2 regions of the Kocuria kalidii genome follow, and region 1 is predicted to be linked to the other one. Evidence: predicted binding sites of a transcription regulator. Region 1 holds the regulator's gene; the other holds the start of a gene.

The links. The regulator HspR, encoded in region 1, represses chaperone genes until heat shock. The targets are predictions, from matches to a motif close to AAGTTGAGTCNNNNNGACTCAACTT.
Region 2: the regulator HspR is predicted to act here: its motif matches at 8,043-8,067, upstream of clpB (ATP-dependent chaperone ClpB).

What each region holds. Positions count from the first base shown of each region.
Region 1 is NZ_JBISWJ010000052.1:299-14,774, reverse strand. Features, by position in the region: gene ACH9D3_RS07835 (Bcr/CflA family efflux MFS transporter) at 1-980, opposite strand, end outside; gene ACH9D3_RS07830 (TIGR00730 family Rossman fold protein) at 1,151-1,744, shown strand; gene trmB (tRNA (guanosine(46)-N7)-methyltransferase TrmB) at 1,756-2,547, shown strand; gene ACH9D3_RS07820 (heat shock protein transcriptional repressor HspR) at 2,810-3,250, opposite strand; gene ACH9D3_RS07815 (DnaJ C-terminal domain-containing protein) at 3,252-4,256, opposite strand; gene ACH9D3_RS07810 (nucleotide exchange factor GrpE) at 4,420-5,079, opposite strand; gene dnaK (molecular chaperone DnaK) at 5,076-6,932, opposite strand; gene ACH9D3_RS07800 (BCCT family transporter) at 7,260-9,251, shown strand; gene ACH9D3_RS07795 (arsenate reductase/protein-tyrosine-phosphatase family protein) at 9,335-9,874, shown strand; gene ACH9D3_RS07790 (uridine kinase family protein) at 9,871-10,464, shown strand; gene ACH9D3_RS07785 (aminotransferase class IV) at 10,494-11,375, shown strand; gene ACH9D3_RS07780 (CbiQ family ECF transporter T component) at 11,383-12,180, opposite strand; gene ACH9D3_RS07775 (ATP-binding cassette domain-containing protein) at 12,177-13,883, opposite strand; gene ACH9D3_RS07770 (ECF transporter S component) at 13,880-14,476, opposite strand, start outside.
Region 2 is NZ_JBISWJ010000019.1:372-16,213, reverse strand. Features, by position in the region: gene ACH9D3_RS02620 (ribonuclease Z) at 1-67, opposite strand, end outside; gene ACH9D3_RS02615 (MFS transporter) at 194-1,546, opposite strand; gene ACH9D3_RS02610 (FCD domain-containing protein) at 1,807-2,472, shown strand; gene ACH9D3_RS02605 (FAD-dependent oxidoreductase) at 2,723-3,913, shown strand; gene hglS (2-oxoadipate dioxygenase/decarboxylase) at 3,949-5,361, shown strand; gene amaB (L-piperidine-6-carboxylate dehydrogenase) at 5,454-6,980, shown strand; gene ACH9D3_RS02590 (hemerythrin domain-containing protein) at 7,228-7,803, shown strand; gene clpB (ATP-dependent chaperone ClpB) at 8,149-10,764, shown strand; gene ACH9D3_RS02580 (DUF3073 domain-containing protein) at 11,016-11,240, shown strand; gene purM (phosphoribosylformylglycinamidine cyclo-ligase) at 11,379-12,539, opposite strand; gene purF (amidophosphoribosyltransferase) at 12,541-14,337, opposite strand; gene ACH9D3_RS02565 (hypothetical protein) at 14,354-14,776, opposite strand; gene ACH9D3_RS02560 (sterol carrier family protein) at 14,787-15,152, opposite strand; gene ACH9D3_RS02555 (asparaginase) at 15,156-15,842, opposite strand, start outside.

The DNA.
Region 1 (14,476 bases):
AGGTGCGCCAGCGTGGTCCACCCCGTGATCCCGGTCAGGACCAGTCCCAGGCCCACCACGTTGACGGCGCCCATGACCACGATCGCGGTGCGGAGGATCGTGCCGGGCTCGATCCGGTCGACGAGCCGGGTGTTGACGACGGCGCCCATGATCGAGCCGCCCGCGTTGACGGCGAAGACCACGGAGTAGCCGAGCGCCGAGTAGCCGAGCACGTTCTGCACGACGAAGGAGGAGGCGGAGATGTAGGAGAACAGCGCGCCGAACGCGAGGCCGAACGCGAGCGCGTAGGCCATGAAGGACGGCGTGCGCAGGACCCGCCAGGAGCCGGTGACGACGGCGCCCACGCCGCCGCGGTGCCGCCGGTGCGGCGGCAGGGTCTCGGGGATCACGAGCACGGAGCACACGAGCATCAGCAGCCCGAACGCCGCGAGCACCCAGAACACGGTCTGCCACGGCGCGACCGTGGCGATCACCCCGCCCAGCAGCGGGGCCACCACCGGGGCGAGGGACGTGATGGTCGCCAGGATCGAGAACAGCTTCGCGGCCCGCCGGCCGGAGGCCAGGTCCGAGACCACGGCGCGGGCGATCACCACGCCCGCCGCCCCGGAGAGGCCCTGGAGGGCCCGCAGGACCAGCACCACCCCGATGCCCGGGGCCAGGACCACGGCGACGGAGCTGAGCAGGAACAGGGCGTTCCCGGCGACCATGAGCCGGTGCCGGCCGAGCACGTCGGACACCGGCCCGAGCAGGAACTGCCCCACGGCCATGCCGATCATGTACGTGGTCAGGGTCAGCTGCACGGCGGAGGCCGAGGCCCCGAAGTGCCCCGCCATGGCCGGCATCGAGGCCAGGTACATGTCGGTGGCCATCGGGCTCACCGCGCTGAGGATCCCCAGCGCCGCCACGAGCACCACCCCGTCCCGGCCGCCGGACAGGCGCAGCCGGGAGCGCAGGGGGTCCTCGGGAGGCGGTGAGCTCATGGGAGTCCTTCGGCAGGGGTCCGCGGGTGCGGGCGCAGGTGCGGCGGCGCGGGCCGCGACTCATGCTATCGGTGCCGCGGCGCGGACGTCAGCGCCGAGGACAGGGCGGACGACGGCGGCAGGACCGCTGCCGGGGCGACGGCAGGAAGGACGGCGGGGACAATGTGCCCATGAGACTCGCCGTGTACACCGGGGCCTCCCTCGGCTCCGATCCCCGGTTCGCCGCGGCCGCCCGGGCCTTCGGCACCGCCCTCGCCCGCCGCGGGGTGGGCGTCGTGTACGGCGGCGGCCACGTGGGGCTGATGGGCGTCGTCGCCGACGCCGCACTGGCCGCCGGGGGCGAGGTGATCGGGGTGATGCCGCAGTCCCTGGTCGACGACGAGGCGGCCCACACGGGGCTGACCGAGCTGCGCGTCGTCCGGACGATGCACGAGCGCAAGGCGGGAATGGCCGCCCTCGCGGACGGGTTCGTGGCCCTTCCCGGCGGCCTGGGCACTGTCGAGGAGATCTTCGAGGCGTGGACCTGGTTGCAGCTGGGGGTGCACGCGGAGCCGGTCGGCTTCCTCGACGTGGCCGGCTACTGGAGGCCCCTGCTGGACGCGGTGACCGCGATGTCCGCGGCCGGGCTCGTGCGCCCCGAGCACCGGGACGCCGTCGTGGTCGCGCAGGACGCGGAGGAGCTGCTCGCCCGGTTCGCGGCGTGGGAGCCGCCGCACCGGCCCGTCCCCGGCGACGGGCCCTCGACCCCCCCGGTCTGCGCCTAGGATGTAGGGCGATGAGCGAGCACACCCCTTCCCCCGCCGAAGAGCCCGCGCAGGGCCCCGTCCCCGAGGAGTTCCACCGCAGGCCGTACTCCTTCGTGCGCCGCGGCGACCGCCTCACCGCGCGCCGCCAGAAGGCCTGGGACGACTGGGCGCCCACCCGGGTGCTCGACGTCCCCCGGGTGCGCACCGACACGTCCGTCCACCCGGACCACGAGTTCGACGCCGCCGCGGCCTTCGGGCGCCGGGCGCCCCTGGTCGTGGAGGTCGGCTCGGGTCTCGGCGAGGCGGTCGTGCACGCCGCCGCCCAGCGCCCCGACCGCGACCACCTCGCCGTGGAGGTGTACAAGCCCGGGATCGCGGACCTGCTGCTCAAGGCGGGCCAGGCCGGTGTGCAGAACGTCCGCGTGGTGCAGGCCAACGCTCCCGAGGTCCTGGAGCACATGCTCGCCCCGGCCTCGGTCGACGAGCTGTGGGTCTTCTTCCCGGACCCGTGGCACAAGACCCGCCACCACAAGCGGCGCCTCGTCTCTCCCGCGTTCGCCGAGCTCGCCGCCCGGGTGCTCGCGCCGGGCGGGCTGTGGCGGCTCGCCACGGACTGGCAGGAGTACGCCCTGGTGATGCGGGAGGTCCTGGACGCGTCCCCGCACTTCGAGAACGTGCACCCGGGCCCCCTCGCCGACGACGAGCACCCGGACGCCGGCTGGGCCCCGCGCTGGGAGGGACGGGTCCTCACGAGCTTCGAGCGGAAGGCGCAGGAGGCGGGTCGCGTCCCGCGCGACCTCACCTACCGCCGCACGGCGTGAGCGCGGCCGCCGTCCCGGAGCGGGACGGCTCCGTCGTCGTCGCCCCGGGCGACCACCGCGCGCGGCCGCTGCTCGGAGGCCTGCACCGCGAGTACGTGCGGCGCTAGGGCCCGAGATCGGGGCGGAGGAGACGGCGCACCACCCCGTGGACGACTTCACCGGCCCCACGGGCGGGCTCGTGCTCCTCCTCGAGGACGGCCGGGCGGTGGGCGGCGGTGCACCGCTCCAGGGCTGCGCCGCTGACGGCGCCGGCCCCGTCCGGTCAGCGCTCCTGCTGGCGCGGCGGCCGGTACAGCACCACGGCTTGGGAGATCTTGCGGGCCCGGGGACGCGCCCCGCGGGCCATGCGCACCACGTCCCCGCCGGCGCCCGCGGCGAAGATCCGGGAGGACTCCTCGGCCCGGTCCCGCGCGGTCTCGAGCTCTCGGGACAGCTCCGCGACGCGCACCCGCAGGGCAGCGACCTGGTTCTCCAGCTGGAGGATGCGCCGGATGCCCTCGAGGGACACGCCCTGCTGGGACAGCACCTGGATCTGCTGCAGCTTCTCGATGTCGCGCTGGGAGTAGCGGCGTGCCCTGCCGGGCGCCCGGGACGGCTTGACGAGACCCAGCCGGTCGTACTGGCGCAGCGTCTGCGGGTGCATCTCCGCGATCTCCGCGGCCACGGAGATCACGAACAGCGGCTGGTCGGCGTCGAGGGCCATCTCAGACCCGCGCCTTCTCGGCCAGGCCGCCCCGGGGGTCCTCGCCCGCGGTCGCCTCGGCGAACGCCCGGACGGCGGCCTGCGCCTGCTCGTCGAGCTCGGCCGGGACGTGCACCTCGACCGTGACGATGAGGTTCCCGGTGCCCCTGGTCGTGCTGAACCCGCGCCCCTTGACGCGGAAGCGCCGTCCCGAGGACGTGCCCGCGGGCACCTTCAGCCGCACGGTGCCGCCGTCCATGACGGGCACCTCGATCGTGGCGCCCAGGGCGGCCTCGGGGAACGTGATCGGCACGGTGACCTCGACGTCGTCCGTGCCCTCCACCCGGGTGAAGAAGGGGTGCGGCACCACGTGGACGGTGACGTAGAGGTCGCCGGAGCCGCCGGGCCCCGAGTGGCCCTTGCCGGCGAGCTTGAGCTTCTGCCCGTCGCGCACTCCCTGGGGGACGCGCACCGTGGTCTCCTGGCCGTTGCCCCGCCGCAGCTTGACCGTGGTGCCGTGCACCGAGGAGCGGAACGGGATGGTCGTCTCCGTCCGGATGTCCTCCCCGCGCGCCGGCGGGGCCTGGTAGCCGCCCGGGGCCCCGTACCCGGTCTGCCCGCCGAACTGGGAGAACAGGTCCTCGAACCCGCCCGGGCCGCCGGGTCCGCCCGTGGAGTAGCTGGTGCGGCGACGGCGGCCGCCGCCACCGCCGAAGATGTCGCCGAAGAGGTCCTCGAAGTTCGCCGAGCCGCCGGCGGCTCCCGGACCGCCTGCGGTGAAGCGCGCGCCGGAGCCCATCGCGCGGATCGCGTCGTACTGCTTGCGCTCCTCGGGGTCGGAGAGCACCGAGTTCGCCTCCGCGATGTCCTTGAACCTCTGCTCGGCCTGCGCGTCCCCCGGGTTCTGGTCCGGGTGGAACTCGCGGGCGAGCTTGCGGTACGCCTTCTTGACGTCGGCTGCGGACGCGTCCTTGGAGACGCCGAGAATGCTGTAGAAGTCCTTGTCGATCCAGTCCTGGCTGGCCATGACGCCTCCTTTCTGTGGGGCCGGTCGGGGTCCTGTCGAACAGGGCCCGGTGGTTGTCCTGGGCCCGTCCCCGGCGCCTCGGCGCCGGGAACGGTGGACGGGTCAGGGGAGGCCCGGTGGACGGACCTCCCCTGCCGTCGTGCGGATCAGGCCGGGACCGGCCTCACTCGGCGACCGCGACGGCGACCTGCGCCGGCCGCACCACGCGTTCGTCGATCCGGAAGCCGGAGCGCAGCACCATCGAGACCTGGTCGGGCTCGACCTCGCTCGTGGGCTGCTGCAGCACCGCCTCGTGGACGTTGGGGTCGAACCTCTCCCCGATCTCCCCGATGCGGACGAGCCCCTGCCGCACGAGGATCTCCTCGAGCTTGTTCGCGATCGCCGCGAACGGGCCGTCGGTGAGGTCTCCCGCCTGGCGGGCCGCGTCGATGTCGTCGAACACCGGCAGCAGCGTCTGCAGGAGGTCGCCCGTCACGAAGGTCCGCAGCTGCTCCTTCTCGCGTGCCGTGCGGTGCTTGAAGTTCACGAACTCGGCCTGCAGCCGGCGCAGCTCCTCGAGCCGCTCCTCGGCCAGGGCCGCCGCCGGGGACTCCTCCCCCGCGGCCGCCGGCCCGGCGTCTCCCGACTCGGCGTCGGTCGACTGGGGCGTCGAGAGGATGTCGTCCACCGTCAGGCCCTCCGGCCCGGCCTCCTCGCGGGAGCCGTCGCCGGAGTCCTGCGCACGGTGCTCGTCGGGGTGCGCGGCGGGGTCCCCGGAAGGGCTCCCGGCGTCGTTCTGCGCCGCGTTCTCGTCGGGTCCTGGCGTGGGGTCGGGCATGCTCACTTCTTCTCGTCCTCGTCGTCGACGACCTCCGCGTCGACGATGTCCTCGTCACCGGTGGCACCGGTGGCCCCCGCACCCGGGGCGCCCTCGGCACCCTCGGTCTGCGACTGGGCGTAGAGGGCCTCGCCGAGCTTGGTCTGGGACTGCTGCAGCTTGTCGTAGGCCGTCTTCACGGCGTCGTCGTCCTCGCCCTCGAGCGCCTGCTTCAGGGCGTCGACGTCCGCCTGCACCTCGGACTTGACGTCCGCGGGCAGCTTCTCGTCGTTGTCCTTCAGCAGCTTGTCGACGGAGTAGGCCTGCTGCTCCGCGTTGTTGCGCAGGTCCGCCGCCTCGCGGCGCACCCGGTCCGCCTCGGCGTTGGCCTCGGCGTCCTTGACCATGCGGTCGATGTCCTCCTTGGAGAGGGAGGACCCGCCGGTGATGGTCATCGACTGCTCGGTGCCGGTGCCCTTGTCCTTGGCGGAGACGTGCACGATGCCGTTGGCGTCGATGTCGAACGTGACCTCGATCTGCGGCATGCCGCGCGGGGCGGGGGCGATGCCGGTCAGCTCGAAGGTGCCCAGGTTCTTGTTGTCCCGGGTGAACTGGCGCTCGCCCTGGAAGACCTGGATGGACACGGACGGCTGGTTGTCCTCCGCGGTGGTGAAGGTCTCGGACCGCTTGGTCGGGATGGCCGTGTTGCGCTCGATGAGCTTGGTCATCACACCGCCCTTGGTCTCGATGCCCAGCGACAGCGGGGTCACGTCGATCAGCAGGACGTCCTTGCGGTCGCCCTTGAGCACGCCGGCCTGGATGGCCGCGCCGACGGCGACGACCTCGTCCGGGTTGACGCCCTTGTTGGGCTCCTTGCCGGCCAGGCGCTGGACGGTCTCGACGACCGCGGGCATGCGGGTCGAGCCGCCGACGAGGACCACGTGGTCGATGTCGGACACGGAGATGCCGGCCTCGGCGATGACGTCCTTGAACGGCTTCTCGGTGCGCTCGAGCAGGTCCCGGGTCAGCTCCTCGAACTTCGCGCGGGTGAGCCGCTCGTCCAGGTGCACGGGGCCCTCGGGGGTCACGGAGAGGTACTGCAGGGAGATGTTGGTGCTGGTCGCGGAGGACAGCTCCTTCTTGGCCTGCTCCGCGGTCTCCTTGAGGCGCTGCAGGGCGATCTTGTCCTTGGACAGGTCGGCGCCGGTCTTGGACTTCACCTGGGACAGCAGCCAGTCGACGATCCGCTGGTCCCAGTCGTCGCCGCCGAGGCGGTTGTCACCGGCGGTCGAGCGGACCTGGATGGTGGAGAAGTCGTCCTCGTCCTTGCCGACCTCCAGCAGGGAGACGTCGAACGTGCCGCCGCCGAGGTCGAAGACCAGGATGAGCTCGTCCTCCTTGCCCTTCTCCAGGCCGTAGGCGAGCGCGGCCGCGGTGGGCTCGTTGACGATGCGCAGCACGTTCATGCCGGCGACCTCACCGGCCTCCTTGGTGGCCTGGCGCTCGGCGTCGTTGAAGTAGGCCGGAACGGTGATCACGGCGTCGGTGACCTTGTCGCCGAGGTAGGACTCGGCGTCGGTCTTGAGCTTCATGAGGATGCGCGCGGAGATCTCCTGCGGCGTGTACTTCTTGCCCTCGATGTCGGTGGACCACCCGGTGCCCATGTGGCGCTTGACCGAGGCGATGGTGCGGTCCACGTTGGTCACGGCCTGGCGCTTGGCGATGTCGCCGACCAGGGTCTCGCCGTCCTTGGAGAAGGCGACGACGGACGGGGTGGTCCGGTTGCCCTCGGCGTTGGCGATGACGGTGGGCTCGCCGCCCTCCAGCACGGACACCACGGAGTTGGTGGTGCCGAGATCGATTCCTACTGCACGGGACATGGACGTGTTCTCCTTCGTGTCGAGCTGAACCGGGCGGGCCGTCGTGGCCCCGTTGCGATCCCGGAGGTCTCAGGTCTTGAGTTTTCCTGGCTCAAGTCTGCCAGGTGAGCGGCCGTTGTCAACTCGACTTGAGCCGCATCGACTCAATCTATGTGCGGCCCCGTGCGTGAGCCTCCGCTCGCCGCCTCCTGCGGCGACAGCTCTTCGGTAGACTGGGCTGGCGCGCCCGGACCGCCGGGCGCCCCGACGACAGCTCCGGGCCCGACCCGCACGCGACCGCACGCACCGACACGACACCGCACGCACTCCGACACCGCAGGAGCCATCATGAGCAGCACACCACCCCATTCACCACAGCCGCCGGAACCCGGCACGTCCGCCCGCCGGACGAAGCCCCGGGAGGTGCTGCGGCAGATCAACTACCCCCACGGCGTCCACCCCGCCCTGGTCCCCGGGCTCGCCGTCGAGGACCAGAAGCTGCGCTACGGTACCGACAAGGTGGTCTTCCTCGTCACCGCCGCGCTGATCGTGGCGTTCATCGCCTGGGGCGTGCTCTCCACCGAGTCCCTGACCGTCGCCTCCACCGCCGCCCTGGGCTGGGTCACCGGCAACGCCGGCTGGTTCTTCACCGCCCTGTCCACGGCGGCCGTCCTGTTCATGCTCGTCGTCGGCTTCAGCCGCACGGGCCGTATCCCGCTGGGCATGGACGACGAGAAGCCCGAGTACTCGTTCTTCTCGTGGCTCGCCATGCTCTTCGCCGCCGGCATGGGCATCGGCCTGATGTTCTACGGCGCCTCCGAGCCCCTGAGCCACTTCGGCGCCGGCGTCCCCGGCTTCGGGGCGGACCCCGGCTCCGAGGAGATGACCGTCTACGCCCTCGTCCAGACCGCGTTCCACTGGGGACTCAACCCCTGGGCGATGTACGCCGTGGTCGGCGCGGCCGTCGCCTACGGCGCGTACCGCCGCGGCCGTCCTCCGCTCATCAGCCGGATCTTCGTGCCGCTGATCGGCCAGCGGCGCGCCGAGGGCGGCCTGGGCCGGCTCATCGACGTGTTCGCCATCTTCGCGACCCTCTTCGGCACCGCGGCCTCCCTCGGGATCGGCGCGCTGCAGATCGCCCGGGGCCTCGAGCTCGTCGCCGGCTGGGGGCCGCTCGGCAACGGCGGCCTCATCGTCGTCATCGCGGTGCTCACCGCCGCCTTCGTGGTCTCCGCCGTCTCCGGCGTGGCCCGCGGCATCCGCTACCTCTCCAGCACGAACCTGCTGCTGGCCTTCCTGCTCGCCCTGTTCGTGTTCGTGGCCGGGCCCACCGTCCTGATCCTGGACCTGGTCCCCGCGGTGTTCAGCACGTACCTGCAGGAGTACCTGTGGATGACCGGGCAGACCGGCGGCTGGGGCGAGGACTCGACCGCCTTCGCCGGCGGCTGGACCGTCTTCTACTGGGCCTGGTGGCTGTCCTGGTCCCCGTTCGTCGGGATGTTCATCGCCAAGATCTCCCGCGGCCGCACGCTGCGCCAGTTCGTGACCGTGGTGCTCGTGGTCCCCTCCTCGATGTGCGTCCTCTGGTTCGTGGTCATCGGCGGCACCTCCATGTACCTGCAGCGCACCGGGACCGACCTCGCGGCCGCGGGCGGCCAGGAGGCCGCGCTGTTCGGGATGCTCGACGCCCTGCCCTTCGGGGCGATCACCTCGGTGCTGGCGATGCTCATCATCGCCATCTTCTTCGTGACGAGCGCGGACTCCGCCTCGATCGTGATGGGCACGCTGTCCCAGCAGGGCCGGCCCGAGCCCACCCGGGCGATCGTCGTGTTCTGGGGTCTGTGCCTCGGCGGGATCGCGGCCGTCATGATGCTCGTGGGCGGCGACGACGCCCTGACCGGCATGCAGAACCTCGTGACCGTCTCGGCCCTGCCGTTCGCCGTGATCGTCGCCTTCCTGATGGTCTCGTTCTACAAGGACCTGCGCAGCGACCCGGCGACGATCCGCCACGAGTTCGCCGTCACGGCCGTGCGCAAGGCGGTGATCCACGGCATCGAGGAGCACGGCGACGACTTCGCCCTGCAGGTGGAGCACGCCCCGGGCTCCCGCGCCGCCGGCGAGACGTTCGACTCGCACCACCCGGACGTCACCGACTGGTACCGGCGGGTCGACGAGAACGGCGAGGAGCTCGACCTCTCCGCGGAGACCGGTTCGCACGCGGACGGCTCGCCCGCGGACGGTTCGCACCGGGAGGAAGCGCACCCGGACCGTGCTCCGGACGCGGCGCACCTGGACCCGGACGAGGAGCACGCGCTCGACCCGACCGTCCGTCGGCCCTGATCGACCGCTGCGAGGTGCGGCCGTCGCCCCCGGGCGGCGGCCGCACGTCGCGCGACGGGAGCGCACGGCTTAGAATGCCCGCTATGTATTCGATCGTGGCCGTGTGCACCGGCAACATCTGCCGCTCCCCCATGGCGGAGTTCGCGCTGCGCCGCGCCTTCGAGGCCGCCGGGCTGGCCGGGCACGTCCGCGTCGACTCCGCAGGCGTCAGCGACGAGGAGCTGGGCAACCCCGTGGACCCGCGTGCCGGCGAGCTGATGCGCCGCGCGGGGCTGGACGCCTCCCGGCACGCCGCGCAGGTGTTCGATCCCGTCCGATTCGCCGACCGCGACCTCGTCCTGGCCCTGGACGTGGTCCACTGGCGCCGCCTGCGCACGCTCGCCCCGGACGAGGCCGCCGCCGCCAAGGTGCACCTGCTGCGGGAGTTCGATCCCGCCGTCGCCGGTGAGGAGCGCAGCGGCCTCGGCATCTACGACCCGTGGTACGGAGGTCCGGAGGACTTCGAGACCACCTACGGCATGATCGCCGCCGCCGTCCCGGGGGTCGTCCGCGCCGTCGCCCGGGAGCTCGGCACCGCCCGGGACGCCGCGCAGGACGCCGCGCAGGACGCCGGGCGAGCGTGATCGACATCGAGCTGGAGCTGGACCCGTCGGTCGCGGCGGCCAATCCCGCCGGCACCAATCTGGCGCAACTGCTCCCCTCCCCGACCCGGCGCCCCTACCTGATCGGCATCGACGGCCGCTCGGGCGCCGGCAAGACCAGTCTCGCCGAGCAGCTCGCCACGGTGCTGCGGCCCGTGCGGGACGTGACGCTCTTCCACCTCGAGGACCTCTACCCCGGCTGGGACGGGCTGGGACCGGGCCGGCGCACCTACGTGGACGAGGTGCTCACCCCCCTCGACGAGGGCCGTGACGCCGAGTGGAGCGCCTGGGACTGGGTCACCGGCTCCCCCGGCACCCCGCGGCTGACCCGGGTGGCGGAGGTCGTCGTCCTGGAGGGCGTCGGCGCGTGCAGCACCGAGGCCCGCGAGCTGCTGGACGTCTCCGTGTGGGTCGAGCTGCCCACCGCGCTGCGCTACGACCGGGCCCTGAGCCGGGACGGCGCGTACTACGCGGAGCACTGGGACCGATGGGCCGCTCAGGAGGACGCCTACCTGGCGGAGGACCACGTCTGGGAACAGGTGGACATCCTGCACCCCGGCCCGGTCTGCTGACCGCGCGGCCGGACCGACAGGAGAACCCCGTGACCACCACCGTCGTCGTCCTCGACGCCGCCCACCCGCAGGGCGTCCTCGCCGACCCGTCCGTGCCGCTCGTGCGGATCGACGACCAGGGGCTCACCCGCGGCGACGGGGTGTTCGAGACCATGCGGGCCGTCGACGGTCACGTCCGGAAGTTCGAGGCCCACCACCAGCGCCTCTCGTCCTCCGCGCGGCTCGCGCAGCTGCCCGTGCCCTCCCCGCAGGACCTGCGCGGGGCGGTGGAACTGGCGCTCGCCCACGCCGCGCCCGGCGGGGACGGCGGACTCGGCGCGGAGCACAGCGTCAAGGTCGTCGTCAGCCGCGGCGCCCCGGAGGCCGGGCCGTGGTCCTGGATCGCGGTGAGCCCCGTGCCCGAGACCACGTTCCGGCAGCGCCGGGAGGGCGTGACGGCGGTGCTGCTGCCCCGCGGCCACGACCCCGCCCAGGACGCCGGGTACCCGTGGCTGCTGCCGGGGGCCAAGACCCTCTCCTACGCGATCAACATGGCCGCCCTGCGCCACGCCCGCTCACTCGGTGCGGACGAGGCCGTCTTCACCACGGAGGGCCGCAGGGTCCTCGAGGGGGCGACGTCGTCCGTGGTCTGCGCCCGCGTGCGCGCCGGGCGCCGCACCCTGCTCACGCCCGAGCCCTCGCACGGGGTCCTGCCCGGCACCACGCAGGCCAAGATCTTCACCGCCGCCCGGCAGGACGGCTGGGAGCTCGGCTACGGGCCGCTGTACCCGGCGGACCTCATGGAGGCGGACGCCGTGTGGCTGGTCTCCAGCGTCCGGCTCGCGGTGCCGGTGCGCGGGCTCGACCACCAGCCGCTGCCGGTGGACCCGGAGCTCACCCGGCTGGTCACCGGCTGGGTCTCGCAGGCCTGAGCCGGGCTCAGGCCCAGACGAACCGGTGCGCCCCGAGCAGGGCGGACAGCGCCGGTCCCGCCGCGGCGGCCACCGCGCAGCCCGTGAGGACCACCGTGTCCCGCCAGGAGCACCCCGGGACGCGGGCCCACGTGCGCGGCCCTGCGCCGAAACCCCGGGCCTCCATCGTGACCGACAGCCGGGTGGCCCGGCGCAGGGACTGCACGAGCAGCGTGAACGCCTGGCCGCCGAACTCCCGCAGCGCGCCCACCGGCCCGTGCCCGGTTCCCGCGCCGCGCGCCCGGCGAGCCATCGCGAGCGTGTCCCACTCGGTGACCATCACGCCCACCAGCCGCAGCGCCGCCAGGGACGCGAGCACGAAGCGGGCCGGGAGGCGGACCGTCTGGGCGAGGCCGTCCGCGAGATCCGTGGGGTCCGTGGTGAGCACGAGCATCAGCCCCGGGAGCGCCAGGGCCAGTCCGCGCAGCGCGATCGCCGCCCCCGCCGCCACCGAACCGGCCGAGATCTCGGTGGGTCCGAGGTCGAGCAGCACCGCTCCCGAGTCCTCGGCCAGCAGGGCCGTGCCCCACCCGCTCACGAGGGCGGCCACGGCCACCGGCCACGCCCGGACCAGCAGCGCGAGCGGGCGCTGACCGGCCAGCGCCAGGAGCAGGACCTCGCCCAGGAGCACGGTCCCCGACGTCACGGGGTCCGCGCTGACCACGAGCACCGCGGTGAGCAGCAGCGCCCCGGCCAGCTTGACCACGGCGTTCGTCCGGCCCAGCAGGGAGCTGCGGGCCGCGGGGGCGATGACGGCGGAGCTCACCGGGCCGGCTCGCCGGCCGGCCGGAACCGGTGCGGCGCCCGGTGGCCCGCCCCCGGACGGCCCGCCCCCGGACGGCCCGCGGCCGGCGTGCCGGGGCCCGGGTCCCCCAGTTCGAGGACCTCGGCGCCGAGCGCCCGCACGAAGTCCTCGTCGTGCGTCACGGCCAGCACCGACGTGCCGCCGTCCACGAGCTCCACGAGCAGTTCCACGAGCTCCGCCCACGTCACGGCGTCCTGGCCGAACGTGGGTTCGTCGAGCACCAGGACGTCCGGGTCCGTGGCGAGCACCGTGGCCACGGACAGCCGCCGCTTCTCGCCGCCGGAGAGGGTGAACGGGTTCGCCTCGGCCAGATGGGTGAGCCGCAGCCGGCGGAGCAGCTCGTCCGTGCGGCGCTCCCGCTCGGCCGCCGGCGTGCCCGCCAGGCGGGGGCCCAGCTCGAGCTCGGCGCGCACGGTGCCCCGCAGGAACTGGTGCTCGGGCTCCTGGAAGACCGTCCCCACGCGCGCCACGAGCTCCCTCCCGCTCCAGTCCAGGGGGTCGGGACCCGCGCCGCGGTCGAGGCGCGGATGGGCGACCACCGTGCCCCGCACGGGGGCGAGCAGGCCCGCGAGCGTCAGCGCGAGGGTGGACTTGCCGGCGCCGTTGGGCCCGGTGAGCGCGAGCACGCGGCCGCGGCACAGGCTCAGTCCGACGTCGGCCACCGCCGTGGGGAGGTCCCGGGCGTCGGTGGCGTCGTCCGCGGGCAGCCCCCGGCGCCGGGCCCGCCGCCGGGCGCACAGCCGGCGGGCCGAGGGCTGGGTGCGCGAGACGGACAGACGGGCGGCGCTCAGCAGCGGCTCGCCACCCTGCCCGGCGCGGCCCTCCGCGGTCGGCTCCGTGGTCGGGCCGGCGGAGGGCCGTGCGGGTCCGCGCGTCGCCGGGACCCGCCCGGGCACCCACACCCCGGCCCGGCTCAGCTCGTCGGCGGCCGCCCCCAGCACCTGCGCGGGGGGCCCGTCGTGGGTGATGCCCCCGTCGTGGCCGAGCACGACGACGCGGTCCACGACCTCGGCCCACACGGCGACGCGGTGCTCCACGACCACGAGGGTCGCCCCGCTGCGGTCCAGGCAGGACACCACGGCGTCGCGGACCTGCCGCACGCCGGCGGGGTCCAGGTTGGCGGTCGGCTCGTCGAGCAGCAGCAGCCCGGGGCTCATGGCCACGGCGCCCGCGAGCGCCAGGCGCTGCTTCTGCCCGCCGGACAGGGCCGCCGTGGAGTGATCGAGGGGGAGGCCCAGGCCCACGTCGTCGAGGGCCGCGCGCACCCGCGGCCAGATCTGCTCGCGCGGCACCGCGAGGTTCTCGAGGCCGAAGGCGGTGTCGTCGCCGATCCGGGAGAGCACCACCTGCGACTCGGGGTCCTGCTGCACGAGCCCGGCCCGGCCGCGTGCCTCCTCGGGCGGCGTGCCGTCGAGCAGCAGCTCGCCGGACCGGGACTGTCCGTCCTCGTCGTGGAGGACTCCCGCCAGGGCGTGCAGGAACGTCGACTTGCCCGCCCCGCTGGGGCCCAGGAGGAGCACCCGCTCCCCCGGCTCCACCACCAGGTCGAGTCCGCGCAGGGCCGCCGCGTCCCGGCCGGGGTGGTGCCAGCCGAAGCCGTCGGCCTCGACGCGCGCTCCGCGGGCTGCGGGTGCCGCGGGGCGCCCGGCCGTGGAGGACGTCATCGCCGGACGGCCCGGCCCGAGGCGAGGCCCTGCAGGACGCCCGTCGCGGCGAGGGCCTTCACGACGGCCTGCATGAGCAGGCCGGCGAGCACCGCCCCGGAGAGCGCCGCCAGGACCACGTAGGCCACCTGGTGGCCGAGCGCCCACTCGTAGTTGTAGACGATGTTCTCGTTGACGCCGAGGAAGACCCCGCTCACGGCGCCCGCGACGGCCGCGACGAGGGCGTCGAACCTGCGGTACCGGAAGGCGGCGAAGGCCAGTTCCGCGCCGATCCCCTGGACGAGGCCGGAGAGGATGACCAGCAGGCCGAAGTGGGTGCCCAGGAAGCTCTCGATCACGGCGGCGAGCAGCTCGCAGAACAGCGCGGCGCCGGGCTTGCGGATGATCAGCCCGCCGAGCACGCCGGCCACCAGCCAGCCGCCGGCGATCAGCCCCACGGCCGGCGGATAGGCCACCGCGGCCGTGCCGACCACGGGGTAGAGCAGGTTCGACCACGCCCAGAAGACGACCGCGCACACGGCGGCGAGGACCGCGGCCACGACGATGTCGACGACGCGCCAGGACGAGGCACCGGACGTGCCGGGGCGTGCTGC
Region 2 (15,842 bases), on a different contig from region 1:
ACCCGTTGTGGTTGCGGGTGCGCGTGGGGACCTGGGAGGCGGTGCCGAGCACGACGAGCTCATGCATGGAACCGAGTGTGCCACCCCGGCGCGGAGCTCCTCGGGAGTTCGACAGGAACCGTCACGACGGCGTCCAGCGCCCCGGGTGGTCGTGTGCGGGGACCGTGCGGATCCCCGGGCGCTGCTGCGCCGGTCACCGGCCGAGATCGACCCAGTCCATGGTCCGGGCGCTGTTCGCCGGGACCGGCCCGGCGAGCGCCGGCTCGGGCAGGAGGACGACCAGACCGGAGAAGGTGCGGACGGCCAACGGGGACCGGGTGTCCACGGGGGAGGACACGGGTGCCGTCCCTGTCCGGTGCAGGCGCGTCGCGTAGCCCAGGACCAGGAGGCCGGCCACGGCCAGGCCCACCCCCACCCACGCGGGGGAGCGGTAGCCCCAGCCGGCGGAGATGACGGTGCCGCCGAGGAAGGCGCCCATGGCGTTGGCCAGGTTGAAGGCCGCGTGGTTCATGGCGGCGGTCAGGGACGGGGCGTCCTTGGCCTCGCGGAGCAGGCGCATCTGCAGCGCGGTGCTGAAGAGGGCGCCCATGGCGCCGATCCACAGCACCCCCAGGACGGCTGCGACCGCGGAGTGGGCGAACAGGCCGAAGAAGGCCAGTGCCACGCCGGAGACGGCGCCCGCACCCAGGGCGGTCCGCTCGATGGAGCGGTCCAGCAGCGGGCCCGCCAGCAGGGAACCCGCGGTCATGCCCACCCCGTACACGGCCAGCACCCACGGCACCGCGGAGATGCCGAGGCCGCTGAGCTCGGTCAGGATCGGGGAGATGTACGTGTACACGGCGAACATCCCGCCGAAGCCCACCGCCCCGGCCACGAGGGTGAGGGCCACCTGAGGGCGGCCCAGGGCGCGGATCTCCTGGGCCACGGAGACGCCGCCGCCGTTGTGGGTGCGCGGCACCCACAGGGCGAGGGCGGCCACGGTCAGCAGGCCGATGACCACCACGAGCCCGTAGCCGGACCGCCAGCCGAGGGTCCCGCCGAGCACGGCGGCGAGGGGCACGCCCACGATGTTCGCGACGGTGAGGCCGAGGGCCACGCGGGCCACGGCCGTGCCGCGCCGTTCGCGCGGCACCAGGGAGGAGGCCACCACTGCGGCGACCCCGAAGTAGGCGCCGTGGGGCAGGCCCGAGAGGAACCGTGCCACGTACAGCCACTCGAGGGAGGGGGCGGCCGCCGACAGGACGTTGCCCGCGGTGAACGCGCCCATGAGCCCGAGCAGGAGCGTCTTGCGCTCCACCCGGGAGGTCAGGGACGTGATGAGCGGTGCGCCGACCACCACGCCCAGCGCGTAGAGCGCGATGGCGTGCCCGGAGGCGGGGATCGAGGCGTCGAGGTCCTCGGCGATGAAGGGGAGCAGGCCCATCGAGGCGAACTCGGTGGTGCCCACGCCGAAGCCGCCGAGGGCGAGGGCGAGGAGGGCGAGGCGGATGCCGTTGCGGTCCGGGGCGTTGACCACCTGGAGCACGGCAGTGCGAGGTGCGGACATGGCTGGTCCTTCCGTGTGGAGCAAGGGGGGTGAGGAAGGCGCGTCGGCGAGCCCAACGAGGTGACACGTTCGATGCTACGGACGATCTCGAGGACATCCAACGCCTCGGGAGTGTGATCTTGGACAGATCGAACATGTGTGTGATATGGATCGCGCTCCGTGCGCACCCGGCGCGGCCCGGGGCCGACTGCTATGTTCTTCAGGACGTCGACAGGCCTCCCGCAGGGGCCGCGCGGAACGAGGGGCAGGCTGGAGGGCGGATGGAGCGAACCGACGCCTGGGACGACGCGCTCCACGTCGTGGAACTCTCGCGCCCCACTCTCAAGGACTCGACCGAGGCGCTGATCCGCCGGGCGCTGCTCAGCGGGGCCATGAGGCCGGGGGAGATCTACTCCGCCAACGCCCTCGCCGCCCGCCTCGGGGTGTCCAACAGCCCCGCCCGCGAGGCCATGATGTCCCTGGCCAACAAGGGCCTGCTCCAACTCGTCCGCAACCGCGGCTTCCGCGTGGTGGAGCTGACGGACCGCGACAGGCAGGAGGTCTACGACCTCCGCCGCCTCGTCGAGGTGGAGGCGGTGCGCCGTGTGGCCGAGTCCGGCGTCACGGCCGAGGACGCGGTCCTGCTGCGGAGGCTGACGGAGGAGACCGTGGCCGCGGCCGCCGCGGACGGGATGCTGGAGTACCTCGAGGCCGACCAGCGCTTCCACGCGGCCCTCGTGGGCCTGCTCGGGAACGCCCGGTGGACCGCGATCGTGGAGAACCTGCGGGACCAGTCCCGCATCAATGGCTCCTACCACCTGCAGGAGCGCGGGCTGCTGGAGAGCTCCGCCGCGGAGCACCGGGGCATCACCGAGGCCGTCGTCGGCGGCGACCCGGAGCTCGCGGCCGAGCGGATGGTCCGCCACCTGGACTACGCCCGCCCGTGAACGTCCGGTCACCCGGCGGGAGGCTGCGGCGGACCGGGGACGGACCGGTGCCGCACCCCGCGGTGGGTAGGGCGGCCCTCGGCGCCGGAACCGGGCCCGGGCCCGGGGAAAGAGTGCCCCGGTCGCGAGAAGAACGGACCCGACCCTTGACCGGCGCCGGGCACCCGATCATGCTGGTTATCGATAACCGATGACATAGGCGGCGTGGGTCGGAGAGCCAGCTCGGACGGAGCCGGCGGAGGGAGGGCCCGTGGTGGACCAGATCGTCGAGCTGGACCCGACCTATGCCACCGTCCAGCCCCCGGCCGCCGACGTGGTCGTCGTCGGCGGCGGGATCATGGGCCTGAGCACCGCCTGGCACCTCGCGGTCCGGGGGGTGCGCAACATCGTGGTCGTGGAGCGCGCCGAGCTGGGCAGCGGGTCCTCCGCCAAGCCCCTGGGCGGCGTGCGGGCGAACTTCTCCGACCCGGGCAACATCGAGCTCGGCCGTCGCTCGCTGGAGGCCTTCCGGCGCTTCCCGCAGCAGTTCGGGGCGGACATCGGGTTCCAGCAGGTGGGCTACCTGTTCCTGTGCCGGTCCGCGGCGGAGGTCGCCGACCTGGAGGGAGCCACCGAGGTCCAGAACGGACTGGGGGTCGACAGCCGCATGGTGTCCCCCCGCGAGGCCGCCGAGATCAACCCGCTGCTCGACCCGGCGGCGCTGACGGGGGCCTCGTTCTCCCCCGGGGACGGGTTCGCGGCCCCGGGTGCGGTGGTCGCCGCCTACGCGGCCGCGTCCGTGGCGCTCGGCGTGACGATCCTCGACCGCACCCAGGTCGTGGACGTCCAGCGCGACGCCGGCGGCGTCGAGTCGGTGACCACGAACCGGGGCACGATCCGCACGGGTGCGGTCGTGTGCTGCGCCGGGGCGTGGAGCGCCCGGATCGGCGCCATGGTCGGGGTGGACCTGCCGGTCACCCCCGTCCGGCGCCTCATCGGCCTCACGCGCCAGCGGGTGGTCCCCTACCCGACGGTGCCCTTCACACTGGACCTCTCGACCACGTTCTACCACCACAACTACCGCAACGGGCTGCTGCTGGGCATCTCCCACCAGCAGGAGCCCGGGTTCGCCCGCGAGTTCGACTACGACTGGCTGCCCGAGCTGAACGCCGCGGCCGGCGTGTGCGCCCCGCAGCTCGAGAACCCCGACCTGGAGGGCGGCTGGGCCGGCCTCTACGAGAACACCCCGGACCGGAACGCACTCATCGGCGAGGCCCGCGAGCTGCCCGGCTTTTTCTACGCCACAGGGTTCTCCGGGCACGGGTTCCTCCAGGGCCCCGCAGTGGGGGAGCTGGTGGCCGACCTCTTCCTGGGGCGCCCGTCCTTCCTGGACCCCGGCCACTTCTCCGCGGACCGCTTCTCCGCCGCCGCGTCCGGGCTGCACGAAGTGAACATCATCTGAACCCCGTCCCGAGCACGTCGAGAGGAACCACCGCCATGACCTTCCAGCAGCTGTGGCAGCTGCGGGCCCGGTTCGCCCGCAGCCTGTCCACGATGTACGGCGCGGAGGTGCCGGCCTACACCACCCTGGTCGACGTCTCGGCCGCCGTGAACGAGGACTTCCTGGCGCGCCACGGCGCCGACGCGCAGCGCCTGGGCAGCATCGACCGGGTCACGGCCGAGCGCCACGGCGCGATCCGGGTGGGCTCGCCCCGGGAGATGGCGCATGTGGCACGGGTCTTCGCCGCGTTCGGCATGCACCCCGTGGGCTTCTACGACCTGCGCGACGCCTCGTCGTCCTCCGTGCCGGTGGTCTCCACCGCCTTCCGCCCCGTCGAGCCCGAGGAGCTGGCCCGCAACCCGTTCCGGGTCTTCACCTCGATGCTCGCCGCCGACGACCCCCGCTTCTTCGACCCGGTGCTCCAGCAGCGGCTCCAGGAGTTCTTCGACCACCGCACCCTGTTCCCGGAGGAGCTGCTCGACCTCGCGGACCGGGCCGCCGAGCACGGGGGCCTGGCGGACGACGACGCCGAGCGGCTGCTGGACCTGGCCACCGGGGCGTTCGAGCTCTCCGGTGACCCGGTGGACCACGCCTGGTACCGGGAGCTCGAGGCCGTCTCGGCCGTGGCCGCCGACATCGGCGGGGTCCCCACCACCCACATCAACCACCTCACGCCGCGCGTGCTGGACATCGACGACCTCTACGCCCGGATGCAGGCGCTGGGGATCACGATGATCGACGAGATCCAGGGGCCGCCGCGCTGGGACGGTCCCGACGTGCTGCTGCGGCAGACCTCCTTCCGCGCCCTCGCGGAGGACCGGGTCTTCCGCTTCGAGGACGGCACCGTGGGCCCCGGTGAGCTGCGGGTGCGCTTCGGGGAGGTCGAGCAGCGCGGCATCGCCCTCACCCGGGCCGGACGGGACCTGTACGACCGGATGATCGACGAGACCGACCGCCGGCTGGCGGCCGGGGAGGGCGGCGGGGTCCGGGTCGACGTCGCCCGCTCCGTGTGGGAGGAGCACCTGCCCCGGACCGAGCAGGAGCTGGCGGTCCAGGGCCTGGCGTACTTCACCTACGTCCTCGACCCGGACGCCCTCGCCCGGGCGGGGGAGGACCGTCCGGGCCCGGAGACCGAGCTCGCGGTGCTGGTCGAGTCCGGCGTCGCGGTGCCGGAGCCCATCGTCTACGAGGACTTCCTGCCCCGGTCCGCCGCCGGGATCTTCCGCTCCAACCTCAGCGACGAGGGCTCGCGCGACGACGCCCGGACCGGCACCGACTACGACCTCACCGTGCTGTCCGACATCGTCGGCCGTCCGGTCGCCGACCCCCACGACCTGTACCGGCGTCAGCAGGACGCGTCGGTGGCCCGGCTGCGCGAGCAGCTCGCCGCCGCCGTCGTCGCACGTTGAGCACCGCACCCGCACCCCGTGCCCGCCCGGGGCGCGCCCACCTCAGCACACCGCACCACACGTGAGCACACTCGAGCCCAAGGAGAGACACCATGTCGCAGACCGCCCAGGAGACCACCCTCGCCGCCGACGTCCGCCGCGCCCTCCGCGCGTGCGGGGTCGACGTCGACGCCCTCTCCGGCGAGCTCGAAGCCCGCAGCCCCCTGACCGGTGAGGTGCTGACCACCCTGCCGGCGGCCTCCGACGAGGACGTGACCGCGGCCGTGGGCCGGGCCCACGAGGCCTTCCCGGGCTGGCGCGACGTCCCGGCGCCGGCGCGCGGCGCCGTGGTCAAGCGGTGGGGCGAGCTGCTCGCCGAGCACAAGGCGGACCTCGCCGTGCTGGTGCAGGCCGAGGCCGGCAAGATCACCTCGGAGGCCCTCGGCGAGGTGCAGGAGATGATCGACATCTGCGACTTCGCCGTCGGCCAGTCCCGCATGCTCTACGGCCGCACCATGCCCTCCGAGCGCCCCGGGCACCGGCTCATGGAGACGTGGCACCCCCTGGGCGTGGTCGGCGTGATCTCGGCCTTCAACTTCCCCGTGGCCGTCCACTCCTGGAACACCGCCCTTGCCCTGGTCTGCGGCGACACCGTGGTGTGGAAGCCCTCCGAGACGGCTCTCCTCTGCGCGCTCGGCGCCGACGCCCTGCTGCGCCGTGCCGCCGCGGACTGCGCGGCGCCGGCCGGCATCCACCAGCTCGTGCTCGCCGGCCGTGCGGGCGGCGAGCGTCTCGTCGACGACCCCCGGGTGGCCCTGGTCTCGGCCACCGGATCGGTGCGCATGGGCCGGGAGGTCGGCCCGCGCGTGGCCGCCCGCTTCGGCCGGGCCCTGCTGGAGCTGGGCGGCAACAACGCCGCGATCGTCGCCCCCAGTGCCGATCTCGACCTCGCCCTGCGGGGCATCGTCTTCTCCGCCGTGGGCACGGCGGGACAGCGCTGCACCACGATGCGGCGCCTGATCGTGCACGAGTCCGTCGTGGACGTCCTCACGGAGAAGCTGGTCCAGGCCTACGGCACCCTGAGCATCGGGGACCCCCGCGAGGCCACGAACCTGGTGGGCCCGCTGATCGACGAGCGCAGCCACGACGCCATGCAAGAGGCGCTGCGCTCGGCCGAGGAGCAGGGCGGCACGGTGCTGACCGGCGGGGAGCGGGTGCTGGCGGAGGAGCAGCCCGGCGCCTTCTACGTGCAGCCGGCCATCGTGCGGATGCCGGCGCAGAGCGAGGTCGTGCAGGAGGAGACCTTCGCCCCGATCCTCTACGTGCTCACCTACTCGCAGTTCGCCGAGGCGATCGAGCTGCAGAACGGTGTGCCGCAGGGGCTGTCCTCGGCGGTCTTCACCGAGGACCAGGCCGAGGCCGAGCGGTTCCTCTCCGCGGCCGGCTCCGACTGCGGCATCGCCAACGTGAACATCGGCACCTCCGGTGCGGAGATCGGCGGGGCGTTCGGCGGGGAGAAGGAGACCGGTGGCGGACGGGAGTCCGGATCGGACTCGTGGAAGGCCTACATGCGCCAGGCCACCAACACCGTCAACTACTCCGGGCAGCTGCCCCTGGCCCAAGGGGTCGAGTTCGTCTGAGCCACCGGACCGTCAGGGGCGGCAACGGGGCCGGCCGGCCCCGTTGCCGCCGGTCGCAGCCCTGCCGGGGACCGCGTCACGACCCTGCGAGGCCTGGTCCGCCGGTGCCCGGCGGCCTAGAGTCAGGAGTGATCAGCGCGCTGTCGGACGGCGGACCGAGGGCGGCCGGATCAGGGTGCTGCGCCCCGGTGCTGCCGGCCGCGGAACCGCACCACCACGCAACCACGACGCCGAGGAGGCACCTCCCATGACCGACACCCACGCCGACGGACCGGTCCGGGATGTCGTCGACATCCTCACGACCGACCACCGGGAGATGTTCGAGCTGCTCGGCCAGATCGAGGGCACTCCGGACGCGGACCGGCGCCGGGACCTGGCCGACACGGTGATCGCGGAGGTCATGCGCCACGCGGTCGCCGAGGAGATGCACGTCTACCCGGTGATGAAGAAGCACCTGCCCGGCGGTGCCGAGGAGGTCGAGCACGACAAGCAGGAGCACGACGAGATCGTCCAGGTCATGAAGCGGGTGGAGGGCGTCGACGCCTCCGACCCGGAGTTCATGGAGCTGGTCCGTGAGCTGCAGGCGCAGCTGCGCCACCACATCGACGACGAGGAGTCCGACCAGTTCCCCAAGCTGCGCGCCCACATCCCGGCCGAGGACCTCGTCGAGCTGGGCGAGAAGGTGCAGAACGCCAAGAAGCTGGCGCCGACCCGGCCGCATCCCTCCGCCCCGCACTCCGCGCTGTTCCACAAGACCGTCGGGCCCGGTGTCGGCATGATCGACCGGCTCCGCGACCGGCTGACGGGGCGGAGCACCGGCTAGGCCCGCGGCGCGACCCCGGCACCACCCCCACGGACCCCCGCGGGGCGAGCACCTCCCGAGGCTCGCCCCGCAGGGGTCCGTGCCGTGCCGACGCCGGGGCAGCGCAGGGGTTCCGCGGCGGTGGCACGCCCGGGCCGCGGTGCTCCGGAGCGGTGGTGCTCCGGAGCGGTGGTGGACGGAGCGGTGGCGGACGGCGCTCCCTCGTCCGGGGAGCTGCGGGAATACGTCCTGTCCACCCAGGGTTGAGTGCGATAGACTCAGGTTAGCTGAACTGCCCGACCGCATTCGTCAGCGCGGGTCGCCCGGGTCGGTTCGTCCCCGTCCGTCCGTCCTCAAGGAGCCGCAGTGGAGACCAAGTTCACCACCAAGTCCCAGGAGGCGCTCTCCGCCGCCTCCGCCAACGCCTCGACCGCGGGCAATCCCCAGGTCGAGCCCGCCCACCTCCTGAAGGCCCTCCTGGACCAGCGCGAGGGGGTGGCCGTCGCCGTCCTGAAGGCCACCGGGGCCGACGTCGACGCCGTCTCCGCGCAGGCCAGCGCCGCCATCAAGGCCCTGCCCTCCGCCTCCGGGTCCTCCACGGCGCAGGCCCAGTTCAACCGGGGCGCGCTGCAGGTCCTCCAGGCCGCGGAGCAGTTCGCCAAGTCCCTCGGGGACGAGTACATCTCCACCGAGCACCTCCTGTACGGCCTCGCCCAGCACGAGGGGAGGGTCGGGGAGGTCCTGTGCGGCGCGGGCGCCGGCCCCGAGCAGCTCAGGACCGCCGTCCCGTCCGTGCGAGGGGACCGCCGGGTCACCACTCCCGACCCCGAGGGCACGTTCCAGGCGCTCGAGAAGTTCGGTGCCGACCTGACCGCCATGGCCCGCGAGGGCAAGCTGGACCCCGTCATCGGGCGGGACTCCGAGATCCGGCGGGTGGTGCAGGTGCTCTCGCGCCGCACGAAGAACAACCCCGTCCTGATCGGTGAGCCCGGCGTCGGCAAGACCGCCGTCGTCGAGGGCCTCGCCCAGCGCATGGTGGCCGGGGACGTCCCCGAGTCCCTGCGCGGCAAGACGCTGATCTCCCTGGACCTCGGGTCCATGGTGGCCGGTGCGAAGTACCGCGGCGAGTTCGAGGAGCGGCTCAAGGCCGTACTCGAGGAGATCAAGCAGTCCGAGGGCCAGGTCGTCACGTTCATCGACGAGATCCACACCGTGGTCGGCGCCGGCGCCGCCGAGGGCTCGATGGACGCCGGGAACATGCTCAAGCCCATGCTGGCCCGCGGCGAGCTGCGCCTGATCGGCGCGACCACCCTGGACGAGTACCGCGAGAACATCGAGAAGGACGCCGCCCTCGAGCGGCGCTTCCAGCAGGTCTACGTGGGCGAGCCCTCCGTCGAGGACTCGGTGGCGATCCTGCGCGGCCTCAAGGAGCGCTACGAGGCCCACCACAAGGTGCAGATCGCGGACTCCGCCCTCGTCGCCGCGGCCACGCTGTCCAACCGGTACATCCCGGGCCGGCAGCTCCCGGACAAGGCCATCGACCTGGTCGACGAGGCCGCCTCCCGGCTGCGCATGGAGATCGACTCCGCACCGGAGGAGATCGACCAGCTGCGCCGCGACGTCGACCGCCTGACCATGGAGGAGCTCGCGCTGGAGCGCGAGACCGACCCGGCGTCGGTCGAGCGGCTCGCGGCGCTGCGGCAGGAGCTGGCGGACAGGAAGGCCGACCTGGACGCGCTCAACGCCCGCTGGGAGGCGGAGAAGGCCGGCCTGAACCGGGTCGGCGACCTCAAGGAGCGGATCGACAACCTGCGCTCGCAGGCCGAGATGGCCCAGCGCCAGGGCGACCTCGGGGAGGCCTCCCGGCTGCTCTACGGGGAGATCCCGGCCCTGCAGAAGGAGCTCGACGTCGCCCAGGAGCAGGAGGACACCTCCGCCCCGCACGACACCATGGTCTCGGAGGAGGTCACGGCCGACGACGTCGCCGAGGTGATCTCGGCCTGGACCGGCATCCCCGCCGGGCGCATGCTCCAGGGCGAGACCGACAAGCTGCTGCACATGGAGGAGGTGCTCGGGAAGCGGCTCATCGGCCAGCACCGGGCCGTGCGGGCCGTCGCGGACGCCGTGCGCCGCTCCCGCGCCGGCATCTCCGACCCGGACCGGCCGATCGGCTCGTTCCTGTTCCTGGGCCCCACCGGCGTGGGCAAGACCGAGCTCGCGAAGTCCCTGGCGGAGTTCCAGTTCGACGACGAGCGCGCGCTGGTGCGGATCGACATGTCCGAGTACGGCGAGAAGCACACGGTGTCCCGGCTGGTCGGCGCCCCTCCCGGCTACGTCGGCTACGAGGCGGGCGGGCAGCTCACCGAGTCCGTGCGGCGCCGGCCGTACTCGGTGGTCCTGCTCGACGAGATCGAGAAGGCCCACCCGGACGTCTTCGACATCCTGCTGCAGGTCCTCGACGACGGCCGGCTCACCGACGGGCAGGGGCGCACGGTGGACTTCCGCAACGTGATCCTCATCCTCACCTCCAACCTGGGCAGCCAGTTCCTGGTGGACCAGACCGTCGAGCAGGAGACGAAGAGGCAGGCGGTGATGAACGTGGTCAACGCCTCGTTCAAGCCCGAGTTCCTCAACCGGCTCGACGACGTGATCCTGTTCGAGCCGCTCTCCACGGCCGACCTGAGCCGGATCGTGGACATCCAGGTCGCCCAGCTGGCCGAGCGCCTCGGGCAGCGCCGCCTGAGCCTGGAGGTCACACCGGCGGCGACCGAGTGGCTGGGCATCACCGGGTACGACCCGGCCTACGGCGCGCGTCCGCTGCGCCGGCTCGTGCAGCGCGAGATCGGCGACAAGCTCGCCAGGGCGATCCTCTCCGGAGCGGTCACCGACGGCGACACCGTCCGGGTGGACGTCGACGCCGACGTCGTGGCGGACGGGCTCACCGTCACCGCCGCCGCCGGGGAGGCCCGCGCCGCGGGCTGAGATCCGCTCGGCAGGGGTGGCGGGCCACCGCCGGGGGAGCCCGGCCGGGGTCCGCCACCGCGCGGCCCCGGACCCCGTCCGGGGCGCCTCCCGTGAGGTTGCCGACAGTCCCGCGCCCGGGCGCGGGGCCGGGCGCGAGGGGCTGACAAACCATGTACCCTGGTCTCACGAACCATTCATACGACATTTCCGGGGCCGTACTCTGTGCCTGAGTGCCGCCGTCCGGACCAAGAGACAGAGGGGGTCACGCCATGGGGCGCGGCCGTCAAAAGGCTAAGGCGACACGGCAGGCGCGGGAGATGAAGTACTTCAGCCCGCAGACCGACCTCACGGCACTCCAGCGGGAACTGCGCGGCAGCGAGCAGATGCCCCCGCTGCGGGAACCGGTCGAGGAGACCGTCGAGGAGGACGAGGACGACTACTCGGCCTACGTCGACAAGTACGCCGACGACTACGACGAGGACTTCCGCCGGTAAGCACCGGGAGCTCCGCTCGTCTCCACCGATATCGCGCAACCAGGTGCCCGTCCAGGACGAGCACCTTCTTTGCGTCCCCCGCAACGCCCCGCCGGCCACCCGAGGCCGACGGGGCGTTCGCCGTGCTCCCCGGGGCGGTCAGCGGGCGTAGGTGCTGACCATGCGCACGGCGCCGCCGTCCACGCCCTTGGCGCCCTGCACCCGGTCGGGGCCGCCGTGGTCGGCGTCCGGGTCGATCTCGGCCACGGTGCCCATGACCCACGAGCTCAGGCCGCGCGCCGTGAGGTGGGCGACGGCGTCCTCGGCGACCGACGGGTCGACGATCGCGACCATGCCCACGCCGAGGTTGAGGGTCCGCTCGAGGTCCGGCAGCGGGACGTTGCCGAGCTGGCCGATCAGCTGGAAGATCGCGGGCAGCTCCCACGTGCTGCGGTCCACCGTCGCCTCGAGCCCGGCGGGCAGCACGCGGGCGAGGTTCGCGGCGAGACCGCCGCCGGTCACGTGGCTGAAGCCGCGGACGCCGTGGCCCGTGGTCCGGCCGGGACCGTTGACGGGGAAGGCGGCCGCGAGGTCGAGGACGTCGGCGGCGTAGACACGGGTGGGCTCGAGCAGCTCCTCGCCCAGGGTGCGGCCCAGCTCGGAGACCTGGCGGTCCAGGGACCACCCGGCCACGTTGATGACCTTGCGGACCAGGGAGTACCCATTGGAGTGCAGCCCGGAGGACGCCATGCCGATGACCACGTCCCCGGCGCGCACGCGATCCGGGCCCAGCAGCTCGTCGGCCTCGACCACGCCGGTGGCGGCGCCCGCCACGTCGTACTCGTCCGGGCGCAGCAGTCCCGGGTGCTCGGCGGTCTCGCCGCCGACCAGGGCGGTGCCGGCCTGCTCGCAGGCCGCTGCGATGCCGCGCACGATGTCCGCGATGCGCTCGGGCACCACACGGCCCGTCGCGATGTAGTCGGTCATGTACAGCGGCTTGGCGCCCACCACGACGATGTCGTCGACCACCATGCCCACGAGGTCGAAGCCGATCGTGTCGTGCACGTCGAGGGTCTGGGCGATTGCGACCTTCGTCCCCACGCCGTCGGTCGAGGTGGCGAGGTAGGGCCTGCGGTAGGCGAGCAGCTCCGAGACGTCGAACAGACCGGCGAACCCGCCGACCCCGCCGACCACGCCCGGGGTGTGCGTGGCCTTGACCGCGCTCTTCATGAGCTCCACGGCGCGGTCTCCCGCCTCGACGTCCACGCCCGCGCTGGCGTAGGTGACGGTGCGGTTCGTGGAGGAGGGGGACTGGGCCATGTCAGGCGTCCTTCGCGGTCTGGTGCTGGGCGGTCTGGTGCGGGGTGCTGGGCCGGGCTGCGGGCCGGGAGGCCGGCGCGGTGGTGGGCTCGGCCGGGATCCGGTCCTCCGGCAGGAGCAGGTCCTCGAGGTCGGAGTCCGGTCCGGGGTCGCACCCGGTGGAGGTCTCCTGCGTGCCGGGGTCCGCGTCGGAGATTCTCGTGCCCCCGGCGTGCCGGGGGGAGAGTCCGTCGGTGGCCGAGGGACGGGTGTCGATGGACACCGCGGAGGCGTGCTCCGGACGCTGCGCCACGCCCGGTCCGGCCGCCGCCCGGCGGGGCGAGGAGTCCACCGGCGTGCGGGTCTCGAAGACGTTCTTGCCCAGCTTGTCCGCGTCCGGCAGGCGGGTGGGATAGGTCCCGGAGAAGCACGCGGTGCACAGCTCGCCGCGCCCCTGCAGGGTCGACTCGATCATCCCGTCCTCGGAGATGTAGCCGAGGGAGTCGGCCCCGAGGGACGCCCGGATCTCCTCGACCCCGAGGCCGTTGGCGATCAGCTCGGCGCGGGACGCGAAGTCGATGCCGTAGAAGCACGGCCACTTGATGGGCGGCGAGGAGATGCGCACGTGGATCTCGGCGGCCCCGGCCTCCCGGAGCATCCGGATCAGGGCGCGCTGGGTGTTGCCGCGCACGATCGAGTCGTCGATGACCACGAGCCGCCTGCCGGCCACCACGGACTTCAACGGGTTGAGCTTCAGCCGGATGCCGAGCTGGCGGATGGTGTCCGAGGGCTGGATGAACGTTCGTCCCACATAGGCGTTCTTGACCAGCCCGTTGCCGAACGGGATGCCGGACTCCTCGGCGTAGCCGATCGCGGCCGGGGTCCCGGACTCGGGGGTCGGCATGACGAGGTCCGCGTCGACCCAGTGCTCCCGGGCGAGCCGGCGGCCCATCTCCACGCGGGACTCGTACACGGAGCGGCCGTTGATGGTCGTGTCCGGGCGAGCCAGGTAGACGTACTCGAACACGCACGCGGCGCGGCGGGTCTCGGCGAAGCGCTGGGAGCGCAGACCGTGCTCGTCGACCGCCACGAACTCGCCCGGCTCGATCTCGCGGACCAGCGACGCCCCGACGATGTCCAGCGCCGCGGTCTCCGAGGCCACCACCCAGCCCCGGTCGAGCCGGCCGAGGACCAGCGGGCGGATTCCCTGCGGGTCGCGGGCGGCGTAGAGGGTGTTCTCGTCCATGAAGGCCAGGCAGAAGGAGCCCACGAGCTGGGGGAGCAGGTGCATGGCCGCGTCCTCGAGCGAGCCGTGCGGGTGCTCGGCCAGCAGCGCGGTGACCAGCGCCGTGTCCGTGGTGTTGCCCTGCGCCATCTCGCCCTGGGAGGGGAAGCCCGACTTGTCCATGAGCTGCTCGTAGAGCTCCGCGGAGTTGGTGAGGTTGCCGTTGTGCGCGAGCGCCACGGTCCCGTGCGGGGTGGCCCCCAGAGTGGGCTGGGCGTTCGCCCAGGAGGACCCGCCCGTGGTCGAGTACCGGCAGTGGCCCACGGCCAGGTGCCCGGTCAGGGTGGTGAGGGTCGCCTCGTCGAAGACCTGCGAGACCAGCCCCATGTCCTTGTACACCGCGATGCGGTGACCGTCGCTCGCGGCGATGCCGGCGGACTCCTGACCCCGGTGCTGCAGGGCGTAGAGGCCGTAGTAGGCCAGCTTCGCGACCTCCTCGCCGGGGGCCCACACGCCGAACACGCCGCACGCGTCCTGGGGGCCCTTCTCTCCGGGGAGCAGGTCGTGGCTGAGTTGTCCATCAGGGCGAACCACGTCGATCAGCCTTCTCTCAAGCTCGGGGGTCGGTGGGCCGGGGGCCGTCCGCCGGCGCACCGGCGGAGTCGTCCTCGTCCCCGTCCACGACCTCGGTGGTGACGGCTCGCGCGCGGGCCACGGAGACGCGGTCCAGCACGAGGGCCACGACGGCCCCCGCCCCCAGGCCCAGCACCGTGCACACGGAGACCATGAACAGGGTCACCGCCCCCTGCGTGAACTGGGCGCTGCCTCCGCCCGAGAGCCCCACGAGCACTCCCACCACGGCGCCGAGGACGCCGCCGAGCAGGACGAACGCCCAGATGTTGGGAGCCCGGCGCAGGGTCATCTGCTGGCTGCCGGAGGCCGCCAGCGGCGCGACCGTCCGCTGCCGGCGGCGCCGGCGCGGACCCTTCCGCGGAGACGGGCGCGCGGAGGGGGAGGAGGGTGTGGAACTCATGCCCTCCAGGCTACCGGGGAAAGAGGGGCAGGGCGTCCGCGAGATCGGTCCGTGTGCCCGAGGCCACAGCGGCGCCCGCGGCGACGGCCTCGGCCCAGGTCACGGAACCCGTCACGAGGCCGAGCCAGGTGCGGGCGTCGGTCTCGACGACGTTGGGCGGCGTGCCGCGGGTGTGCCGCGGCCCGGCCACGCACTGGGTCACGCCGAAGGGCGGGACGCGCACCTCCACGCTGTTGCCGGGGACACGCTCCGCGAGCTCCTCGAGGGAGTAGCGCACCGCGGTGGCCAGGGCCGGGCGCGGGGTGCCGTCGGGGTCCGCGCGCCAGGTGCTCAGGGCCAGGGACCCGTCCGCGGGGTCGATGCGGCGGCGGGCCACGGGTCAGTCCTGCCCGAGCGCCCGGACCAGCTCCGGACCGAGCAGCTCCAGCAGGGGCTCCGCCAGGCGGAGGCGGCCCACGGGACGGGAACCGCCCATGACGGGGCGCACGACCCGCCCGAGCACGGCGGCGGCCGCCGGGGCGGGCACGGCCCCGGCGTGGGCGAGCAGGCTCAGGCCCACGAGGGCGTTGGCGCGGGAGCCGCCGTCCAGGACCTTGAGCGCCACCGACCACCCGCCGCGGGTGCCGATCGCGAGCACGCCCTCCGCGCCGAGCTTCGCCACGACGTCCAGCTCCTCCATCACCACGGTGTTGTACCTTCCCGGCCCGTGCACGAGCTCGGGGTAGTCGAGCATGCACTGGGACACCGTGGCCGCGCGGGCGTCGGCCCTCAGGTTGCCCGCGGCCCGGCCCAGGGTCGAGTACGCACGGGCCAGGCCGGTCAGGGAGATCGCCGCGAGGGGTGCGCCGCAGCCGTCCACGCCCACGTGCGCCACGCGCTCGCCGGAGAACTCCTCGACGGTCTCCAGCACGGTCCGCTGCAGGGGGTGCTCGGGATCGAGGTAGCTGTCCGTGGGCCAGTCGTTCTCGGTGCAGGCCCACAGGAAGGCGGCGTGCTTGCCGGAGCAGTTCATGCAGATCCTGGCCTTGCCGCGCCCTGACCGGACGAGCTCCGTGCGGACCTCCTC